3 regions of the Exiguobacterium sp. HSB13 genome follow, and region 3 is predicted to be linked to each of the others. Evidence: a T-box and tRNA genes for the amino acid it is inferred to sense, from the RefSeq annotation. Region 3 holds a T-box; the other regions hold tRNA genes.

Region 1 (7,800 bases), on a different contig from region 3:
GGTTCAATTCATCGTTCAACGTCAAGATGGACCAGATGGTAAACCGTATGATGAAGCGTTTGAAATTCCGTACCGTCCGAACATGAACGTCATCTCTGCTTTAATGGAGATTCGCCGAAACCCTGTGAATGCAGCCGGTGAAAAAACGACACCAATCAACTGGGACATGGGTTGCTTAGAAGAAGTATGTGGCGCTTGTTCGATGGTCATCAACGGTACACCACGTCAGTCGTGTACGGCACTCGTCGATAAACTCGAGCAGCCAATCCGCCTGCAACCAATGCAGACGTTCCCGATCGTTCGTGACCTTCAAGTTGACCGTCAACGCATGTTCGATGCGTTGAAAAAAGTCAAAGCATGGGTTCCAATCGATGGAACGTACGACTTAGGTCCAGGACCACGGATGCCAGAGAACAAACGTCAATGGGCATATGAGTTATCGAAATGTATGACGTGTGGCGTGTGTCTCGAGGCATGTCCGAACGTCAACGATCGTTCGACATTCATCGGACCAGCATCGATTTCACAAGTTCGTCTATTCAACTCGCATCCGACAGGTGCTTTCCACAAGGAAGAACGCCTTGAAGCGTTGATGGAAGATGGCGGGATCATGCAGTGCGGTAACGCTCAAAACTGTGTCGAGGTTTGTCCGAAAGGGATTCCGCTGACGACTTCGATCGCAGCGATGAACCGTCAGACGACACTTCATTCATTCAAGAAGTTCTTTGGTAGTGACGAAGGACGGACAGGTGAAGCAGTTAGTTCATGATTTATCAAAGAAGGAGCTTGCTCCTTCTTTTTTCATTCAGACAGGAGGAACTCATTGTGCGCGTACCAGCTTATATTCCAGAACTTGAAACATGGCTTGAACAGATGAAACATGGCACACGACTCGACGTCGCGGTTCGTTTTGCGGAGACGGATGCCTATGGTCATATGAATAACCGGGTACCTTTCGTCTATTTTGAGGACGTTCGGACATTGATGTTAGAGGAAACAGGATATTCGCTTGCAGAAGACGGCATTATCGTCGTTGCGGATGCCCAGTGTAATTACATTCGCCAAGTTTATCCACGTACGCGTCTTGCCGTCTATGCCTATCCCGTACATGTCGGAAGTGCGTCGTGTGACGTCCATTATGCGGCATTTGATGAGCAGGGTGAACTGATGTTCACAGGACGGACATCGATGGTACAAATTGATCGTGCCGGGAAAGCATTCCCGTGGAGTGAAGCGTATAAAAATTCCTTGCAGAATCGATTCGAATCCGTTATCATTTGATAATGAGTTCACATATTCGAAAACGACTCACTAGTACGTTATTAGTGAAGGGAGATTTCTTAATCATGGAAAAAACATTCAAAGTCATCGCGGATTCAGGCATTCACGCTCGTCCGGCTACTCAGCTCGTCAACACAGCTTCTAAATTCCAATCAGACATCAACTTGGAATACAACGGGAAGACTGTCAACTTGAAGTCAATCATGGGTGTTCTTTCACTCGGAATCGCGAAAGATTCAGATATCAAAATCGTTGCAAACGGTGACGATGCTTCTGAAGCAATCACGACTCTTTCAGATATGCTGACTAGCGAAGGTCTTGCTCAGTAATCCTGTAATCGTACATTCTCGGACGCCGGTCTTGCACCGTCGTCCTTTTTTGTTACCATAGGAAAGAGAGAAAGAGGTGGAGAAGAGTGAATCGAGCGATTGGAGTACTAGATTCCGGAGTCGGTGGGTTGACGGTCGCACGTGAATTGATGCGACAGTTGCCCCATGAGCGAATCATTTATGTCGGGGATACATTGCGGTGTCCGTACGGTCCTCGTCCAGAAGAGGAGATTCGTGAGTTTACGTGGGAGATGATTGATTATCTCGTACAACAAGATGTGAAATTGATCGTAATCGCCTGTAACACAGCAACGGCTGTTGTTTTAAAAGAAGCGCGAGAACGTTTAAATATACCTGTCATTGGTGTCATTGATCCTGGAGCCCGTGCGGCAGTCAAAGTGACGCGGACGAAACGAATCGGTGTCATCGGAACGAAGATGACGATTACAAGTAATTCCTACGAGAAGGCGTTACGACATGTCGAAGGACAAGTCGTCGTCGAATCGTTAGCCTGCCCACCGTTCGTTCCGCTCGTCGAGTCGATGCAGACGGACGGTACTTATGTCGAACGTGTCGTTGCGAATACATTACGACCTTTAATGAATTATGATATGGACACATTGATCCTTGGGTGCACACATTATCCACTTTTAGCAGATGTCATTGGACGGGTCATCGGACCAGGCGTCCAACTCATCTCTTCAGGGGACGAGACAGCACTTGAGGTAGCAGCACTACTTGACTACAATACGATTTCAGCAGATGTGACACAAATACCGGAGCATCGTTATTATGCGACAGGCGATATTCGCTCATTTGATCAGATTGCAACGGATTGGCTCGATCAGCCAATCCACGCAGAACGCATCGTGCTTGGAACGGAGGAAGACTAAATGCGAATAGACCAACGAACAGCGGAGAAGCTCCGTCCCATTCACTTATCGGTTGATATCAATAAACATGCAGAAGGTTCGGTTTTAATTGAACTGGGCGATACGAAAGTCCTCTGTACGGCGACCGTCGAGGAGAAAGTACCACCATTCCTTCGTGGTAAACGCCAGGGCTGGATCAATGCTGAATATTCGATGTTACCACGAGCGACGGCTCAGCGGACGGCACGAGAAGCCGTCCGCGGCAAGCAGACGGGACGGACGATGGAAATCCAACGTCTCATCAGCCGCTCGCTTCGGGCAGTCGTCGATTTAGAAAAGCTCGGAGAACGGACAATCTGGATCGACTGTGACGTCATTCAGGCAGATGGTGGTACACGAACAGCATCAATCACCGGTGGATTTCTAGCTCTCGTGCGTGCAATCGATCAATTGATTCAAGCAGGAAAACTGACGGATACACCGATCAAAGAGGGTATCGCAGCCATTTCGGTTGGAATCGTCGAGTCGAATGTCTTGCTCGATTTATGCTACGAAGAGGATGCTGCGGCGGAAGTCGACTTCAATCTCGTCATGACCTCATCGGGTAAAATCGTCGAGATGCAAGCAACAGGAGAAGAGTCGACATTTTCCCGTCAAGAGATGCTCGAAATGCTCGAACTTGGGGAAAAAGGAATTAAGGAACTGATTAATGCTGGGCGTGAGGCACTCGGTGTCTCTTGGTGGTATGTAGGAGAAGAAGTGGGGGAACATAGATGAAGGTCATCGTCGCAACACACAATGCAGGTAAAGTGAAGGAACTTGAAAGCATGCTGGGTCGTCTCGGTTATACGGTCGAATCGTTACTCGATCACGCCGATGCTCCGGAAACGGATGAAACAGGTGAAACATTCGAGGAAAATGCACTCTTGAAAGCAACAGAGGCAGCAGCCTACTTTGGTCACGCGGTACTTGCTGATGATTCAGGACTTGAAGTTGACGCTTTAGATGGCGCTCCAGGCGTCTACTCAGCACGCTTCGCGGGTCTTGAAAAGTCGGATGCGGCGAACAATGCTCTACTACTTGAAAAGTTAGAAGGTATTCCGGAAGAGAAGCGGACGGCGCGCTTCGTTTGTGTACTCGCGCTAGCGAAGCCAACTGGTGAGACATTGACGGTTCGTGGAACGATGGAAGGGCGAATCGGTTTTGAAGCGGCGGGGTCGAACGGTTTCGGTTATGATCCATTGTTCGTCACGGCAAGTGGACAAACGGCTGCTGAGTTGACGAAAGAAGAAAAAGCGATGGTTAGTCATCGTGGCAATGCATTGCGTAAGCTCGAACAGGACTTAACTACTTTCTTAGGAGTGTGATGAAGATGAGAGCGTTGATCGTTAGTGATAGCCATGGACTAGAACAAGAACTGCTTACGATATTCGAACGTCACCAAGACGTGGATTTGGCATTTCATTGTGGGGACTCCCAATTGACGCGCGACATCGAATCATTATATCCATATCGTGTTGTGCGAGGGAATTGCGATTACGGACACGATTTTCCGGAAGAAGTCATGTCGGAATTGGATGGTCATACCATCCTTTGTGTCCACGGACATCGTCAGGACGTCAAATACAGTCTAGATGTCTTGCAACATCATGCGAAGGAAAAGCAAGCGGACATCGTCTTATATGGTCATTCCCATGTTGCGAAGGCTGAATATCGGGACGGCGTATTATTCATCAATCCAGGTTCAATCCGGATGCCACGCCATCGACCAGACAAGACGTATGCGATTCTTGAAGTGGATCAAAACCGTTATTCTATCGATTTTCTCGATGTGAACGGCGATCGAGTGAATGCCCTGCATCTGGACGGAACATTTTTGTAATAAAATAAATGCAATGTTTGTAATGTGATTGACACGAAAGAATTGTTCTAGTATAGTTTATTCGTGTTGACACGTCCCAATAGCTCAGCAGGATAGAGCAACGGCCTTCTAAGCCGTCGGTCGGGGGTTCGAATCCCTCTTGGGACGCTATAATTAAAATAGAGACTGCCCTTACGAGGGTGGTCTCTTTTTTTTATTCCGATTTTCAATTATAATTAAGGTATCATGAACTCGAAAGGGATGAATGCAATGTGGAAAAAGGTTGGAGCAGTCCTCGTGCTAAGTACGTTTCTTGCTGGATGTAGTGAGATTTCAAATACAGTCGACGATGCAAAACAACAAGTCAACGATGTAAAAAATAGTGTCGATTACGCTGGAGAACTTCAAGGCATTGCAAAAGATACGGCACAAGTCACGTCAGATTTGTCGGCTTCCTTGAATGAGGCGGCTACGACAGCGCGTGAATCTGCGAACCCTGAACAAGCACTTGATCAACAAATCGAAAAGTTGAAGGAAAACGGAACGATTGATCAGTTCAATCAAGAACTGGATCAAATCGATCAACGATTAGCGGGACTTGAAAATCCGCCACAAGAATTGCAAAATTTAAGTGCAAAACTCGAGCAGTACGTGAATCAGTCGGAAGACATCGCTCGATTACTTGAAGCGGACGTCTCATTAGATACGTTGAATCGATTAGGAATCGAGCAGGCGGGACAACTTCAAGAAGCGATCACGAACTGGACGTCTTTACTCGATCCATTTACAAAATAAGTAGTTGAACATGAAGGAGTGCCGGAATATGGGGACATCGCGCTGGATGGAACATGAACTAGAAGTAGAACGAGCGCGGATTCTTCGTTTGTCCGCTTCTAAACAAGAACAATTGATTATGGAATTAGAGACTGACCAATTGACAGGTGAAGATGTCTTACACCGGCTCTATGTCATTCAACCACTCTTAATGCATGACCGTGAACGATTTGAAACAGTGGCGGAACGATTTCTTGAAGTCGAGGGTGTCGAGCAAGTGCTCGCACTCTTTCTTTATGAACTCGGAGAACGGTATCCGATGAAACTCGCTTTGCGCTCAGCGTCACCGTATCTGCCTTATGGGCTCGCGCTTCGATTAGATGAAGTCAAACAACAGATGCGTGTTCGAGAACAAAAGCCGGCAGTTCAAAACAACCCTGTTGCACAGCGTGAAGTAACATCAGCAACGGAATTGATGCATGTGTTGCAACATGGCAGTTGGGTCGAACAAATGCGTCATTTGACCGGTATGGAATTTGAACGGACAACTGAGCTCATTGCATACATCACGCAGAAATATCTTCTGGCGCAAGAGACAGAACATCAAAGTCTACTCGTCATTGATCAGTTATTAGGAAGTGTGCTTCATCACGTGTCATATCCGATAAGCATTCATGTGCCACACTTGGATGTAGACTGGACGATCTCGTCACGCGAAGATTTAGAAGAAATCCTGGTGGTACATCAACAGGAGCAACAAGCGTTACTCGCATCGATGCATTCGTTAGAGCGAATGGATCCGTTCCGAGCATTGCTCGTCTTGCGATCGGATCAACTGATTCATTTTGAAGAACGAGAACGAATCGGATCAGACATGGAAAAGTGGCTCACAGCATGCGAAGAACTCGCAGGTCTAACATTTGAACGTGAAGAACCGGAACGTATCCTCAGTCCGCTGGCGAAGCGGTTATATCGAGCGGCACATATCCTTTATCCAGAAGTCATCGCATTCGAGCAGATTTACTTCGATTGAGACATCTGGAAACGATTCGTTCAACAGTGGTAATCGTCAGAACGATTGTGCTATAATGTGACTTGTTGTACACACATGTACGCTAATTGACAATTTTGGAGGGACTCAGCATGACTGCAAAATGGGAAAAACAATCAGGTAGCCTCGGCGTCCTCACGTATGAAGCGCCTGCTGAAGCATTTGATAAAGCGGTAGACCAAGCGTTCAAGAAAGTCGTTAAGACTTTGAACACACCTGGTTTCCGTAAAGGAAAAATGCCACGCGCAATGTTCAACAAAATGTACGGTGAAGAAGCACTGTACCAAGATGCACTCGACATCCTTTATAAGGACACAATCGAAGGTGCAGTCGTCGAATCAGGAATCGAGCCAATCGCGCTTGAGAACATCGACGTTGAAACACTCGAAAAAGGCAAGCCAGTCGAATTCAAAATCACGTTCGTCATCGAGCCAGAAGCTACACTCGGTGAGTACAAAGGTCTTGAGTACACAGCAGTTGAAACGAACGTTACTGACGAAGACGTCGACGCTGAACTCAAAACATTGCAAGAACGCGGTGCAGAACTCGTCGTTAAAGAAGATGGCGTCATCGAGAATGGCGATACAGTCGTATTCGACTTCGCAGGTTTCGATGGGGAAAACCAATTCGACGGCGGAACTGCTGAGAACTACTCACTCGTCATCGGTTCAGGGAACTTCATTCCTGGATTCGAAGAGCAAATGGTCGGTTTAAAAACTGGCGAGCAAAAAGATCTTGAAGTGACATTCCCAGAGGAATACCACGAAGCATCACTCGCTGGAAAACCAGTTACATTCAAAGTAACGATCCACGAAGTTAAAGCACAAGAGCTCCCTGAATTGACAGATGAGTTCGCAAAAGAAATGGATGAAGAAGTTTCTTCACTCGACGAGTTGAAAACAAAAATCCGTACGCGTCTCGAAAACACACGCAAACAAGAAGCTGATGCTTCAATGCGCGATGAGTTAGTCGAAGCGGCTACGAAAAATGCGACAGTTGATCTTCCAGAAGTCATGGTCGAAAACGAAGTCGAGCGTATGGTTCAAGAGTTCACACAACGTATTCAATCACAAGGCATCGACCTCAACATGTACTTCCAGTTGACTGGAACGACAGAAGAGGCAATGCGTTCTGAAATGAAAGAGCAAGCGGAAGAGCGCGTTAAAGCACGTCTCGTCCTCAAGCAAATCGTTGCTGACGAAAAAATCGAAGTAACAGATGAGGAAACTCAAGCTGAACTTCAATCAATGTCAGAACTCTACAACATCCCTGCAGATCAACTTGAAACGATGCTTGCACCACAAGGTGGTCTTGAAACGCTTAAAGGCGATCTTCAATTCCGTAAAGCTATCGATGTTCTCGTCGACAACGCAAAAGCAAAATAAGCCATTTCATGGTTTTCGATCGACTTCAAGCCCAATTTCTGGTCTTGGAGTCGATTTTTTTGTACGATAGGTCAAACAAGGACAAACGATCCTTGGTTCAGAACATCAAACTGTAAATCGTTCGTCCAGGATTTGAAAGACTTTCCTTGTTCATGCTACAATCATAAATAGTAAAACGTGAGACGGGATGCTACAGGCATCCATACAATTTCCACGTTAAAGGGGTGGACCTTTATGTTTAAATTTA
Region 2 (7,800 bases), on a different contig from region 3:
AGCATGAGCGGGCTGATTTCACCAGTGAACGCACCGCTCTCTTTGTCGTACATGTTTTGAGCACCGATCTTAAGATCCGTACCAGCTGCTGCTTCTGTCAAGTGTGCCAAGAATACTGCTGGCGCACAGACGGCTGCGTCGACTGTCGTCGAAGCAGGTACAGCTCCTTTGACTTCCTCAACGAATGCGACTGCATCCTTGAGCGTCAGATTCATCTTCCAGTTACCTGCGATAATTGGTTTACGCATTGAGAAACACTCCCTTGTGAACTTAGATTACTTGTCGTTTAGCGCTTCGACACCAGGAAGAGCTTTCCCTTCCATGAATTCGAGACTTGCTCCACCACCTGTAGAGATGTGACTCATTTTGTCAGCAAGACCGAATTTCTCTGCCGCAGCAGCTGAGTCGCCACCGCCGATGATTGAGTACGCATCGCTGTCCGCAAGAGCTTGCGCGACACCTTTTGTACCGTTTGCGTATTTATCGAGTTCGAATACGCCCATCGGTCCGTTCCAGACGACGAGTTTCGAGTTCTTGATTGCCTCTGCATAGAGTTCAACCGTTTTTGGACCGATATCAAGTGACATGTGATCGGCTGGGATCTCTGTGATGTCACGTGGTCCGACATATGTTTCTTCTCCGAATTCCTTCGTGATGACGCAGTCGATTGGCATGAGGAACTTAACGCCTTTTTCTTCTGCTTTCTTCATGAATTCCTTCGCTTGGTCGATTTTGTCGACCTCAAGAAGTGAAGTACCGACTTCGATACCACGAGCTGTGAGGAACGTGTACGATAAGCCGCCACCGATGATCAACGTATCGACGATGTCGAGTAAGTGATCGATGACACCGATTTTGTCCGCTACTTTCGAACCACCGATGATTGCCGTGAACGGGCGATCTGGGTTAGAAAGAGCTTTACCGAGAACTTGAAGTTCTTTTTCGATGAGAAGACCGGCAACTGCTGTGTCGACATGGTGTGCGATACCTTCTGTCGATGCGTGTGCACGGTGTGCTGCGCCGAACGCGTCGTTGACGAAGACGTCAGCGAGTTTCGCGAATCCTTTAGCGAGCTCTTCGTCGTTTTTCGTTTCACCAGGGTAGAAGCGAACGTTCTCTAAGACGACGACATCGCCGTTTTCGAGTTTGCTGACTGCTTCTTCTGCAACTGGACCGTATGCTTCTTCAACGAGCTTGATGTCTTTACCAAGCAATTCGCTGAGGCGTGCTACGACTGGTGCAAGTGAGAACTCGGGGTTCTTTTCGCCTTTTGGACGACCCATGTGGCTAGCGAGAATGACTTTTGCTCCGCCGTCGATCAAGTGTTTGATCGTTGGGAGTGCAGCACGGATCCGTGTGTCATCCGTGATTTTACCGTCTTCCAACGGTACGTTGAAATCCACGCGTGTAAATACGCGTTTTCCTTGTACATCGATGTCGCGAATCGATTTCTTATTCATACATTCGTCCTCCGTCTCTTACGTATAGTGAGGGGCGAATGCCCCTCCCGCTTTTTTCCGCAATAAGAGCGGAGACTGATATCGTTTCCGCTCTTATTCAATTGCTATTTAATTGCTCGAATTACTTAGCGATTTCTGCGAAGTGTTTGAGTGTACGAACGAGTTGGCTAGTGTAAGACATTTCGTTGTCATACCAAGCAACTGTTTTAACGAGTTGTTTGTCGCCGACTGTCATGACTTTAGTTTGTGTTGCATCGAAGAGTGATCCGTAAGAGATACCAACGATGTCAGAAGAAACGATTTCGTCTTCAGTGTAACCGTAAGACTCGTTAGCAGCTGCTTTCATTGCTGCGTTGACTTCTTCTACAGAAACTTTTTTGTCAAGTACAGTTACGAGCTCAGTGAGTGAACCTGTAGCGACTGGTACACGTTGTGCAGATCCGTCAAGTTTACCTTGAAGTTCTGGAAGAACGAGACCGATTGCTTTTGCAGCACCAGTTGAGTTAGGAACGATGTTAGCTGCTGCCGCACGTGCACGACGGAAGTCACCTTTAGGGTGTGGAGCGTCGAGTGTGTTTTGGTCACCAGTGTAAGCGTGGATCGTAGTCATGAGACCTTCAACGATTCCGAACTGATCTTGGAGAACTTTAGCCATTGGCGCGAGACAGTTTGTAGTACATGAAGCACCAGAGATAACTGTTTCAGTTCCGTCAAGGATTTCGTGGTTCGTGTTGAAGACGACTGTTTTCATGTCGCCAGTTGCAGGTGCAGAGATAACGACTTTTTTAGCGCCAGCTTTCAAGTGAAGCTCAGCTTTTTCTTTGTCTGTGAAGAAACCAGTACATTCGAGAACGATGTCAACACCGAGCTCGCCCCATGGGAGTTCTTCTGGGTTGCGGTTAGCAAGTGTTTTGATTTCTTTACCGTTGACGAGGAAGTAACCGTCGTGTACTTCAACTTCGCCGTCGAAACGACCTTGAGTCGTATCATATTTGAGAAGGTGTGCAAGCATTTTAGTGTCTGTAAGGTCGTTGATCGCGACTACTTCGATTCCATCGAATTGAAGAATTTGACGAAGTGCCAAACGTCCGATACGTCCAAATCCGTTAATACCAACTTTTACTGCCATGATAATTTTCCTCCTTTTAATGTAAAGCGAGTTATCTATTATTCAAAAGGGGGTTACCCTTTCAAAATCGAAGCTGCTGCGCCTTCATCCGTGATCAGGATGATGTCCGGCGACTGTTTGACATAGGCGTTGATCGCTTCTGCCTTCGAATGACCACCTGCGACGACGATGACGTGTTCGACTTGCTTCAAGTCATCCAGTTGGAGACCAACCGTCTTGACCCGGTGCACGATGTTCCCGTCTCGGTCGAAGTAATATCCGAATGCTTCCGCTACTGCCTGTTCATGTTCCAGTCGGGTCAGGAGATCCTCAGACGCGCGACGACGTTTTGCCATCGTTTTCGCCTCACCAATTCCATGTACCACGATTGAAGCACCTTTAATCATTTGAAGCACATTTTTTATGCTCGGCTCTTCGATCATCTTGACGAACGTCTCTGTACTGACCATGTCCGGGATGTGAAGCAGATGATAATCACTTTGAGCGCGTGACGCCATCCGTGAGCATACTGTGTTCGCTTGTAGTTCGAGCGTTTCTCCCAGTCCTCCGCGTGCCGGAACGAACGTCATCGGACGGTGTTCCTTGTCCGGCGACATCATCGCCGCGACTGAAGCCATCGTCGTACCGCCTGTGACAGCGATCGTATTGTGATGGTCTGAAGAAAGCTCTCGTTTGAGTCGTGCGACGGTCGCCCGTCCCATGTCTCGTTGTACCCAGAAGGTTTCATCGGAATCACCCGGTACGATGACGACGTCCCGTACTCCGAGTCTCTCTTTCAAGGCTTTCGCCATGTCTGAGATCCCTGCGAGTTCTCCCATGATGCTGTGCATGCTGCGAAGAACATTTCGTCCTTCATCCGTCAAGGACATCCCTTGCGTCGCGACCTCTAGGAGGTCTTGCTGCTTCAAGAAGTCGACTTCCCGCCGTAAGACGCGTTCCGTCAAGCCAAGGCTTGTCGCAAGTGTACGTCGTCCGATCGGTTGCATCAGTCGCACATAATGAAGGATGTCGTAGCGTGTCTGCATTTCTTCGATCAGATCAGGCACGATTCGTTTTTGGATCTGGACTAACTGCCGAATCATGTATTTCCCTCTCCTCTCAAGTAGCTGGACGCTTTTTGTCCCGCATGTCATAACGTGTCCCACTTGGTACACCGTTATCATAACAGTCCATTTCTCGCCTTGCAAGTCTCGTTTCTCAAGTTTTTTGAAGTAAGCGTTTTCTTACTGTTTCTGTCTCGAATTTGCCATAACTCCAGATTTCACCGTCATGCATAACGACGGGAATCTCGTATAAGAACCGTAGACTGAGCGCTTCATCCTGATCGATGTTGACTTCCTCGAACGTCCATTCCGGAAACTCATCGAGTACGAAGTCGAGTAAGATGGCGGCCTCTTCACATAGCGTACATCCCGGACGTGAATAGAGTGTTAAGTGTCTGTGTCGTTTTAATCCCATTCTGATTGCGCCTTCCTTTGCTGCATCGTTTTTTTCGTTAAACCAAGCGCTGCCCGATATTTCGCGACCGTCCGTCGTGCGACTGTCAGACCATCTGCTTGCAGGCGATCTGTCAATTGCTGATCACTTAACGGACGATTGCTATGTTGAATGTATTCGGCGATCCGCCGTTTAATCAAAAAACTCGAATCTCCGGTTGTCGTCCGTGAGACGAACAAGTCTTCTAGGGCAACGAGACCGTGGACCGTCTCGACATACTTCGACGCAATCGCTCGACCAATCGTTGACGGATGATGCCCCGTTGCCTCAGCGACTTGTTTTTTCGTCAATGGCTCAAGATGCAGCTCTCCCTTGAACCAGCGTTCTTGTCGCTCAAGCAAGACCGAGAGGATGGCATGCATCGTGACACGGCGTCGTTCGTACGCGCGCAAAAAAGGCGTTGCCTCTTTTAATCCAAGCCACGTCTGATCCGTGTCGAGTGTCATCCAGTCGATCTGAAGTTTTCCATCTAACAGGTGAATCCGCGCTTCTGCCATGACCAATCGTTCTTCTTTAGGAAGATCCGGTGTCCGGCTCAGCCTTGTCAGTCGTTTTCGCAACCGCGCTCGATCCTGTTCACTGTAATGAGCGAACACCTGACTCGCCGGTTCATGTCGTAGCCGATCTGTCAGTCCGATCAATTCCGCGTCGTTTAGCTCGATCGCCTGTAACCATTGGCACTCGCGCTCCGAGCGGGCAGCGATGCCGACTGGTTCACATTGTTGTAAGAGTGTCCGTGCTTCTGTAATCGTTGCGACATCGGTCGAGAAGGATGCAGCGAGCTGCTCGTCCGATGTCCGCAATAAACCGTCCGCTTCTAAATACACGATGAGTTGTTCCGCCATATATCCTATTTCCTGTCTGACTGATTCTAAACGTATTTGTGCAAGAAGCTCGTCTTCATAGGATGCCAAATGTCCTGCCATCTGCTCGACCTCTAGCGAAACCTGATTCGGGTAATGACGATGCAACCGTCGTTTCAACCGTCGCCATTCCTCCTCGAGCTCAGCTGCTGGTTGCTCAAGTACATGTAACTGATACTGTTGTGACGCCGATAACGTCATCTGTTGCGTCTGTTCCTGGCGTTGATCCATCGATTCCCCTCCCCCCACTTCTTATTATAGAAGAAACGTTTTAAAAAACGTGCTCTGAACCCCTTTTGAGTCGCTAGAGAAAAGAAAAGTCATGCTTCCCTATTGCTTTTCTGAAAAAATGTCGCTATACTATTAATTGTTCAGTACATCAGATGCACCCGTAGCTCAGGGGATAGAGCACTGGTTTCCGGTACCAGGTGTCGGGAGTTCGAATCTCTCCGGGTGTACCATTTATTCAACTACAAGGCAATGCCAGCAATGGCGTTGCCTTTTTTCTATATTGATATGTTTCATTTGCCCTTGTAATGGAAAAATACCTAAAAGTCGCATCGTATCTTTTGACCAATATTGACCAAAGGATTATGATAAGGATAAGTCGAATAGGAAGCTACATACCAACTATAAGGAGGCAAAGACTATGTTAATTCCAACAGTCATCGAACAAACAAACCGCGGGGAACGTGCTTACGATATCTACTCACGTTTGCTAAAAGACCGCATCATTCTTCTCGGGAGCGCGATTGACGACAACGTCGCCAACTCAGTCGTTGCCCAACTTCTGTTCTTAGCAGCAGAAGATCCAGATAAAGAAATCTCGCTTTACATCAACAGCCCAGGTGGTTCGATCACTGCCGGTATGGCGATTTACGATACAATGAACTTCATCAAGCCACAAGTCTCAACGATTTGTATCGGTATGGCAGCATCGATGGGTGCGTTCTTGCTCCAAGCAGGCGCAAAAGGAAAACGTTTCGCGTTACCAAACGCTGAAATCATGATCCACCAACCACTCGGTGGTACACAAGGTCAAGCATCGGATATCAAAATCCATGCGGAGCGTATCATCAAAATGCGTGAGCACCTCAACAAAATCATGGCTGAAAACACAGGACAACCACTTGAAGTCATCGAACGCGATACAGAGCGTGACAACTTCATGTCAGCACAAGCTGCTGCTGATTACGGTCTCATCGACCGCGTCATGGAACGTGCATAAGTCATCCAGAGTGTCTCCTTCGGGAGGCACTTTTTTTGTATCCATAAAGTCTTGTCGGTTATCGTTGCATACAAAAAAACCTCCCGTTCCTTATAGAACGAGAGGTCGATGATCAGTCGATCAAGTCTGTGATGTCTGAAACGATATCGTGGTTTTCACGAATCAGCGAGTAAATAGCGTTCGCATGTGGCGAAAGCTCTTCTTCTGCTTGTAATTGCTTCAGGAATAAAGATGTTGCGAACGCAACGAGTGTGCTTTTCGGTACACCGATTGATTTTGCTTTTTTTGTTAACACTTCATCAAACTTCGCATCGACTGTCAGCGAAATACGTTTCTTTTCGTTAGCCATTTCAAAAACTCCTTAATTCGAACATTTAGTTGCATCGACTATATATTATAGTAGACTATGGTTCATCCCGCAAGCGACCCTCTTATAAGGCCCCTGTCATCGACTCTCCATTTCGTACTTTTTCAGCGATTTGATCAATCTTCCGTAACCGGTGATTGATCCCTGATTTTGAGATGGAGCCGCTTTCGACCATCTCGCCGAGCTCTTGTAAAGTGACGTCTTGATGTGTCACACGCAAGATCGCGATCTCCTTCAACTTATCCGGTAAGACATCAAGTCCAACCGTCCGCTCAAGGAACTTGATGTTCTCAACTTGACGTAATGCCGCACCGACCGTTTTGTTGAGGTTCGCCGTCTCACAGTTGACGAGACGGTTGACCGAGTTACGCATATCTTTTAAGATCCGGACGTCCTCGAACCGTAGCATCGATTGTGTCGCATCAACGAGCTTGAGGAAATCAGAAATCTTTTCGCTCTCCTTGATATAGAGAATGTGTCCCTTTTTCCGTTCAATCGCCTTCGCGTTCAAATCAAAGACGTTTGATAAACCACGTAACGCCGCATTGTGCTCCTCATATAAGCTGAAGATCTCCAAGTGATACGACGACGTCGCCGGATTGTTGAGCGAACCCCCGGCGAGAAACGCCCCTCGTAAATACGCGCGCGCTTTGCGTTCGTCATTTAGGATCGTGTCACTGATGGAACGAATCATCGTGAATCCTTCCCCTAAAATTCCGAGGTCTTGTAAAATCTTGTCCGCTTGTTGTTTGACGCGGACGATATAGACATTATTCTTTTTCAGACGCATTTTCTTCCGCACGAGCAGATCGAGATGGACCCCGTATGCTTTTTTCAACAGCGAATAGATCCGACGGGCAATCGAGGCATTCTCGGTCGAGATATCGAGCGTCAGACCACGTCCAAGCCCGAACGAGATCGCACCGTTCATCCGGGCGAGTGCCGCGAGTTCCGCCTTCATCTCGTGATCGGTGATCGGAATCTGCGTTAATTCTTTTTTGACTTCTGAGGCAAAGCTCATGTCAGCTCCTCCTTTCCTTCGAGTTGACGCATCCGTCGAATCGACAACACCTTTCGCATGACAAGGCTTGCAACGGCATCTGAGTCATGACGGATGAAATGATGATTGTAGTCGACGATATCGTCTGCCAGCACTTCAACGCCAGCGAGCTCGAATTGTTTTTCATTATAAGTGACGATGTCAGCGTGATCTTTTTGGTATTTCTTTAGGTAACTCGCATCGATCGATTCGTTGT
Region 3 (7,800 bases):
CCCGGAGTGGCTTGACGAGAACGAGCATTTATTTGAAGGAAAAAAGGTTCTCACATATTGTACGGGTGGCGTTCGTTGTGAAAAATTCACGGCGTACTTCCGTAAACGGCAACAGAGTGATGATATCTTCCACCTAAAAGGCGGAGTCGTCATGTACGGAAAAGATGAACAGACGCAAGGAGAAGACTGGGAAGGCGAACTATACGTCTTTGATGAGCGTGTACAAGTTCCTGTAAATGCCGTCAATCCTTCTGTCGTCTCAGAATGTTACTACTGTGGAAAACCGGAGACGCGTTACGTTAATTGTGCAAACCCGGAATGTAATCGACAGCACTTCTGCTGTGAAGAATGCGAACCAAAAGTCATGCGTTCGTGTTCCGATGAATGCCGGGAGCATCCGCGCAACCGTTATGAAAAAGAGCAACAAGAAGAATTAGTATAAGACAAGACTAAGAGTCGGATGATTTCTACTTAAAGAAATCACCCGACTCTTTTTGTGTACTCAAGAGGAAGGAAATAAGTAACGCAAAATATCCGGTAAACGTTTCGCCCAGGCGGTTTCATGATGAATCGCTTCCGGGATGATCGTATAGCGACTTTGAGTAAGTTTCTGTTCGACCGCTCGTGCTAAGACATCATTCGTGTGTAAATAATCTGTCTCGGTCATCGGACCGCTCACTTCTTTAGTACCAACATCCATATAACAGCGATGAGCGGCAGACAGAGACGGACTACGCTCGATGAATTCAAGGAGTGAAGAAAAGTTTGCCCATCCAGCAGTCGACAAAGCAGCGACACGCGTGATGACTTCCGGATATGCGAATAAACCATAGAGCGAGATGACGCCACCCATCGAGCTACCGATCATCGTCGTATCATCAGGACGTGTCGCGTAGTTGGCGTCAATATATGGTTTTAACTCGCGGATAATCCAGTCCATGTAGACCTTACCGTTTCCCCCGATTGACGTCCGGTGCGAGGGATAGGCAGTCCGCATCAGTAAAGCTTCGTCACTCCAGGGGGCGTAGTCATCGTAACGATCCATGCCGTCTTCTGGACTGTCAATCGCAACGACCATTGCCGGAATTTGTGTCTGTTGTAGTGCAAGATGAATCTCCCAGCCTTTTCCGAACGAGGCGGTTTCTCCACTAAAGACATTTTGTCCATCGTGCATATAAATCACCGGTAAGGCTTCGTTCGGATCTAAATGGGGCGGACGATGAATCCGAATCGTCCGGTGGGCTTGTGATGTCGGAAGCGTCATTTCAATTTCTGTAATCGACAATAGAGTCACGACCTTTCAAAGGTTTGCATAATGCGCGGTACAGTTACGTCCGTTGTGTTTTCCGCCGACATAGAGTGCATGGTCGGCTTGACGTAACGACTCTTCGAACGTCCGTTGATATCTTTCTTCCACTGTATCAATTCCGAGGCTGACGGTTAAGGACAGTCGGTGACCATCGACGAGGAAGGGACGATCCATGACCGCATGGCGGACCGTCTCGGCAATCTGGATGGCAGCCTCTTGACTACCATTTCGTAAGAGAAGTACGAATTCCTCCCCGCCATAACGAGCAGCAAAGACCTCATCATGTTGCAATTGGATCGCTTGGATACGTCGACCGAGTTCACGAAGGACAAGATCGCCTACTTTATGACCGTACGTATCGTTGACGCGTTTAAAATGATCAATATCAAACAGGATCACGGAGAGCGGATAGCAGTCAGCAGCAAACTCCTGCCGACCGTGTTCGTAGAAGGCACGACTATTCGGTAATTCCGTTAAGGCATCGGTCCGACTTTCCGTGTAGAGTTGAACCGTTTCACGAGAGCGCTCTAAGACACGACAAAAGATACGGAGCAGACGAGATAACTCATCGGCATTCGTCGCATCATAGGCATCTGCGACTTGATGGAACAGGATGATCGAGACATCGACCTCTCCGCTCGTAATCGAAGGAATCGCCAGCATCGAGTGACGATCGACAGGCAATCCGATTTGAATATCGTTGCCCCAGTCGCACCGAAGACCATAGATGATCGGGGTATGCAAATCGTCGGCTGTCAAGGAATGAAACAGTGGTAATACATCAATCGGTTGTTTCGTCCGGATGTTATAGATGACTTGTTTTCGCTGTTGTTGGATTGAGATCCAACCTTCAGAAAACGGTAGCAGATGCGGTAAATCAAGGAGTAACGAATCAATCGTCTCGCGTTCGAAGCGGGAAATCAACAAGTGTTCCTTCGCATCATCAAATCGCTTAGCATTATCGTTTGCTTCAAGGGAGTCGCCACGCTCTTGCAACAGACGTTTGAACAAAAAGAGAATCAAGGCGGAAACTGTAGCCGCGACGAGCGGACTTTCATCGTAGAACCAGATTCCAAGTAGAGCACTTAACATGCTGATTCCGTAGACGAGGGACTGAAGCTTTACGAGACGTTGCCAATCGTATTTCAAGAAGAGGAAGCGATTGACGAATAGACATTGGAAATAAGAGACAAGGAAAACGGTGATTAAAAAGCCGGTGAAAGGGAGCAAGGCTTTCGTATACGTAAAGTTTGAGCCGATCGGACCACCGAGCGCATAATACGCAAAGGCGGGAAGCGAGATGTAGACTAAATCGAACAAGGCGTTGATCGGGTAGAGGTAGACGAAACGTTTCCAGCGAATCGCTTTTCGGTGAGACATGAATTGAAAGACGAGAATACCGATTTGGCTTAAAATCAAGGCGTACGTTAAACCGTAATTGAGGAATAAAAATAAGATGATTCCTTCTTGGAATGTATAGTAAATGCCACCACGACGGACATTATCGAACTGAAACAGGAGAACGAGTCCGAATAAATAAAGAGTGTTGATGATGGAGACAGAAGGATGGAAGGTTGGTGGATGAACGATGCCGATCACTAATAACGTCAAGGCGACGAGACCGAAGACGATCCAGCTTGTCCGGGCTACATGTTGGTAGTAGCGCATGAAACATCCCTCCCCCTGAGAAGTATCTTTTATTCCTATACCCGAATTGTGGAAATTTTGATAAGCCATTTACCAAAAAAATAAGGTTGAGAGAAAAGAAAGAATTGCGTATAATGTGAAAGATATCGAATACAGTCGATGATGAAGAGAGTAACGGTTGATTTTCGTCAACTAGCGAATCAGGGAATGGTGGAAGCCTGAGGACGAACCGATCGTGAAACGCACTTCTGAGACGCTGCCCGATTCCTGATGGAAGAGGCGTAGCCGGGGGAACCCCGTTATCCCCGAACAAGGTGGGTGTCAAAATGACACCAAGAAGAGTGGTACCGCGGTCATTCCGTCTCTTTGCGCGTGGCGCAAGGGGCGTTTTTTATTGCCAAAAAATCAGTAAAGCAGGAGGAAATAAAGATGAGTTATAAAGCGCAGTATGCAGAAGTATTACATCAAGTCATGGAAGGTGCCTTATCGGTTGAACAAATCGAACAACTGATCGAGCAACCAAAACACGAAGATCATGGTGATCTTGCTTTCCCATGTTTCATGCTCGCAAAAGCATTCCGTAAAGCACCGAACATGATTGCTTCGGAGCTCGCAGAAAAAATTGACGCGCCGTTGTTCTCGAACGTTCAAGCTGTTGGTCCTTACATCAACGTCTTCTTGAATCGGGAAGTCGTCTCGCAAGAAATCGTCAACCAAGTTCTGACCGAGCAAGAGGCGTTCGGATCAAGTGAAGCGAATGGAAAAACGATCGTCACTGATTTTTCATCACCAAACATCGCGAAACCATTCTCGATGGGGCACTTGCGTTCGACGGTCATCGGGAACGCGCTCAACCAAATCTCACGTAAAAAAGGGTATGACGTCGTCGGTGTCAACCACTTAGGGGACTGGGGAACACAGTTCGGGAAATTGATGGTGGCTTACACGATGTGGGGTGAGGAAGAAGCGGTCCGTACAGAACCAATCAAGGAATTGTTGAAATTATACGTCCGGTTCCACGAAGAAGCGGAAACAAATCCATCACTCGAGGACGAAGGACGTCTCTGGTTCAAAAAACTCGAACAAGGTGATGAGCAGGCGACGACGCTTTGGACATGGTTCCGTGAAGTCTCACTCGTCGAATTCAACCGTGTCTATGAGATGCTCGGTGTCAAATTCGATAGCTTAAACGGAGAAGCCTTCTACAACGATAAGATGCAGCACGTCATTGATTTGCTCGAAGAAAAAGATCTCCTCGTCGAATCAGAAGGGGCGATGGTCGTCGACCTCGAAGCAGAAGGTATGCCGCCTGCCTTGATTAAAAAGAAAGATGGCGCAACGCTCTATGCGACACGTGACTTAGCGGCTGCTGTCTACCGTCTTGAAACATATCGTTTTGAGCAAGCGTTCTACGTCGTCGGTGGTGAACAAGCACTTCACTTCAAGCAATTGTTCGCAGTCTTGAAGAAGCTTGGATTTGAGAACGTCGACGGTATGCACCATGTACCATTCGGTCTGATCATGAAGGACGGAAAGAAAATGTCGACGCGTAAAGGTCGGATCGTCTTACTTGAAGAAGTACTACAAGAAGCGATCGACGTCGCGAAGAACAACATCGCGGAAAAAAATCCGAACTTAGCGAATGCCGAAGCAACGGCTCGTCAAGTTGGTGTCGGCGCCGTCATCTTCCACGACTTGAAAAACGAACGGATGAATAACATCGAGTTCGATCTTGAGCAGATGTTGAAATTCGAAGGTGAAACAGGACCGTATGTCCAGTATACGAATGCCCGAGCGCACTCGTTGCTCCGTAAAGGTGGCTATGATGGCACACCATTCGCTGGTAGCGCCGATGATCATGCATGGGGTGTCGTGTCGATGCTGAACCAATTCTCGACAGTCATCGATCGCGCGTTCACACGTCGTGAGCCGTCAATCATCAGCCGTTACGTCTTAGATCTTGCACAAAGCTTCAATAAATACTACGGACACGTCCGTGTTCTCGAAGATGACGCAGCAAAACAATCGCGTCTTGCACTCGTCAAGTCCGTCACGATCGTCTTGACAGAGGGTCTTCGTTTACTTGGTGTCGGCGCTCCAGAAGAAATGTAAGACCAATCCACGAATAAGAAGAGGTAGATTATGAAGACTGAGACGAAAGAACGATTACAGCAAGCTGCTTCACAGATGAAGCAGGAGCCTTTGGCAGAAACGGTCGCCTTCATGGCTGATTTTCACGGGAAAGTCGCGGCTTGGTTACCGGGAGAGTCTGTCGATTTCGTTCACGATTTCGTGACGGCGCCGGAAGCAGAGTTGATTGCTCCGATCGAAGGAGACGCATTACGGACGAAAGACAATTTTGAATTCTTCATGCGCAAGAAACAGACACGGAAAAAACTAGGTGAACTGTTGACGCTTTGGAAGTCGGCACGCACGACAGAGACATTGAGTCAGATCGATGCGATCGGATTGAAGAAGTGGCTCGCTCGTAATGAATTCCGTTCGGAAGACAAGCCGTGGGATTATTTGAACCGTCTGCACGTTCTGCTGTTCCTTGATTTGATGACGACGATCATCGACGATCATCAATTGACGAGTCTGCATGAGCAACTGGTTGGTACGACACCGGTTCCGACGAGCTTCGTACGTCGGCAAGGGGATGTCCGTCAAGTCATCGAAGCATTCGTGGAAGAAACGAACTTCACACAAGTAGATGTCGTCAAGGCATCACTTGTCCGGTATCTCTGATCAATAGGATGCACGAACAAAAGCCGTCGAGCCCTGTGCCCGACGGCTTTTGTCGTATCTTCTTACTTCGCCTGATGGAACACGATCGATTGTTGTTCTGAATCGTAAAGACACCATTCCCGTTCGAACACGACGGGACCCAGATTGACAGCATATTGTTTTCCTTTGATGGATAAAGTTTGACCTAGTGGGCTCGGTTTGGCGATGCCATTTCGAAACAATCCTCTGATGTGACTATGACCAAAAAAGAGTAATGGTTCACGTTGCTGTGACAGATCGGGTTGAAAATCCCGAGACCAATTCAATTGGTCTCCATGAATCAATAATGCCCCCTCGATGCGTTGTTTTCGCGGGCAATCGCGTAACGCATCGATGACAGGAGAGAGATGTGGTGGAACGAGCGACAGGATCCGTTCTTCTTGATTACCAAGTAAACTCTTAAAATCAATCAGGTCTAAAAAAGCATCATCGAGCGTCACGACAAGGGAGAGCGATTCAAAAGAATAGCGCTTCGCTCGCTTTTTACCGACATGGCATTCATGAATATCACCGAGACAAAACAAATGCGCATCGGGAGCGAGTCGCCGTATGTCAGCTAAGACAGCCGCTGTGTCAGCTACTGAGCTGTGAAGATCCGCAAAAAGGGCATAACGCATAATCGACCACTCCTTTCGTTAAGGAGATACCCGAAAATGCGTCATGCCCATCTTTTTTCAATCAAGTCGTACGTGTTTTATTCAGTTTCGACTGTGACGCCACGTTCTGCGAAGACGACTTTTGCGACTTCGAGTGCGTTTAAGACACGTGGGAATCCAGTGTAAGGAACAAGGTGCATGATAGCTTCGACAATTTCGTTTCCTGTCAAACCAGCTGTCAATCCAGTATTGATGTGAAGAGCGAGCTGTGGTTCTGTACCTTGTGTGACGAGAGAAGCGATTGTGACGATTGCGCGGTCACGATTGACGAGACCATCGCGGCTGTAAACTTCACCGTATGCGAAATCCGTGATCCACTCACCGACTGCTGGAGCGATATCTTTCAGGGATTCAGAGATTTTATCATGCGTAGATTGTGCGGCGTTTGCGTCTGTGAATTCGCTGAGTTTTTTTACGCCTGTTTCGTGACGTGATTCAAAATGAGTTGCCATGGTAGAGGACTTCCTTTCTTTTCTAACGATGTTCTTATCGTAAAGGAGGAAATACCATTCTACAAATACATGGTTTTTATGAAAGGTATGCTTATTTGGAATACATATCACTGACGAATTGAATCCATTTCCGCGTCACGTACGATTGATAGCGACCGGTCGGAACGGCGATTCCTAAGTGCCACGGCACTCGTGTTTTAAGCGGGATCGTTTTGACACCACGAATCGAAAAACGATTAGCGATTGAACGTGGAAGGACGGTCACGGCATTTCCTTCTGCGACGAGTAAACATAAGAAGTCCCACTGTGAGCTCACCCGAGACACGTTAGGTGTAAATCCGGCATCTTGGCAGGCGTTCAAGACGACATCGTGAAGCGAGAACGTTTCATTAAACAAGACAAACGGCATGTCGGCGACTTCTTCTAACGCAATCATCGACCGATCGGCGAGTGGATGATCATTTGGTAAAAACAAATGCAATTCCTCTTCGATAAAGGGATGTGTCGTTAAATGCTCATCCGAAGGCAACACCGTTGCGATCAAATCGACTTCACCGGCGACGACCGCTTTTTCTAACGCATGTCCACCGGCTTCAATCAATTCGATTTGGATCATCGGATACATTTCCTCAAAACGGCGCAATAGACCTGGGAAAAACAGCGAACCGATCAGTGGGGGAACACCGAGACGGATCGTTCCTTTCGTCAAATGCATGACATCATAGAGGTGAGAAGGCAAATCAGATAACTGACGTAGAATCTTTTCACCTTCGATCAATAAGGTCTCACCGGCATCCGTCAAGACGATTTGTCGTTTACTCCGATCGAACAATTCCATCTCAAGTTCTTCTTCTAAATGACGGACCATTTTACTGAGTGTCGGTTGCGTGACATGGAGATGTTCAGCGGCACGAGTGAAGCTTTTGAAGCGTGCTACTTCCGTAAAGTA

What was found. A T-box is a leader RNA that pairs with one kind of tRNA and senses whether it is charged. The one in region 3 lies ahead of argS (arginine--tRNA ligase), so its partner is inferred to be a tRNA-Arg.
Region 1: it has a tRNA-Arg gene. The T-box ahead of argS (arginine--tRNA ligase) is inferred to sense a tRNA for this amino acid. The anticodon was not compared.
Region 2: it has a tRNA-Arg gene. The T-box ahead of argS (arginine--tRNA ligase) is inferred to sense a tRNA for this amino acid. The anticodon was not compared.

What each region holds. Positions count from the first base shown of each region.
Region 1 is NZ_JBUZOM010000001.1:1,578,686-1,586,485, reverse strand. Features, by position in the region: gene sdhB (succinate dehydrogenase iron-sulfur subunit) at 1-769, shown strand, start outside; gene ACZGCQ_RS08495 (acyl-CoA thioesterase) at 826-1,281, shown strand; gene ACZGCQ_RS08490 (phosphocarrier protein HPr) at 1,347-1,610, shown strand; gene racE (glutamate racemase) at 1,697-2,503, shown strand; gene rph (ribonuclease PH) at 2,504-3,259, shown strand; gene ACZGCQ_RS08475 (XTP/dITP diphosphatase) at 3,256-3,849, shown strand; gene ACZGCQ_RS08470 (metallophosphoesterase family protein) at 3,855-4,364, shown strand; tRNA gene ACZGCQ_RS08465 (tRNA-Arg) at 4,438-4,511, shown strand; gene ACZGCQ_RS08460 (hypothetical protein) at 4,614-5,138, shown strand; gene ACZGCQ_RS08455 (hypothetical protein) at 5,167-6,150, shown strand; gene tig (trigger factor) at 6,261-7,553, shown strand; gene clpX (ATP-dependent protease ATP-binding subunit ClpX) at 7,788-7,800, shown strand, end outside.
Region 2 is NZ_JBUZOM010000001.1:1,835,075-1,842,874, forward strand. Features, by position in the region: gene tpiA (triose-phosphate isomerase) at 1-248, opposite strand, end outside; gene ACZGCQ_RS09735 (phosphoglycerate kinase) at 276-1,460, opposite strand; gene gap (type I glyceraldehyde-3-phosphate dehydrogenase) at 1,582-2,589, opposite strand; gene ACZGCQ_RS09745 (sugar-binding transcriptional regulator) at 2,643-3,668, opposite strand; gene ACZGCQ_RS09750 (glutaredoxin family protein) at 3,787-4,047, opposite strand; gene ACZGCQ_RS09755 (RNA polymerase factor sigma-54) at 4,038-5,180, opposite strand; tRNA gene ACZGCQ_RS09760 (tRNA-Arg) at 5,335-5,410, shown strand; partial or broken gene clpP (ATP-dependent Clp endopeptidase proteolytic subunit ClpP) at 5,593-6,177, shown strand; gene ACZGCQ_RS09770 (hypothetical protein) at 6,290-6,526, opposite strand; gene whiA (DNA-binding protein WhiA) at 6,609-7,565, opposite strand; gene ACZGCQ_RS09780 (gluconeogenesis factor YvcK family protein) at 7,562-7,800, opposite strand, start outside.
Region 3 is NZ_JBUZOM010000003.1:53,012-60,811, reverse strand. Features, by position in the region: gene trhO (oxygen-dependent tRNA uridine(34) hydroxylase TrhO) at 1-442, shown strand, start outside; gene ACZGCQ_RS13875 (alpha/beta hydrolase) at 503-1,285, opposite strand; gene ACZGCQ_RS13870 (GGDEF domain-containing protein) at 1,301-2,977, opposite strand; T-box leader at 3,107-3,325, shown strand; gene argS (arginine--tRNA ligase) at 3,386-5,068, shown strand; gene ACZGCQ_RS13860 (hypothetical protein) at 5,099-5,704, shown strand; gene ACZGCQ_RS13855 (metallophosphoesterase family protein) at 5,767-6,360, opposite strand; gene ACZGCQ_RS13850 (carboxymuconolactone decarboxylase family protein) at 6,438-6,851, opposite strand; gene ACZGCQ_RS13845 (LysR family transcriptional regulator) at 6,943-7,800, opposite strand, start outside.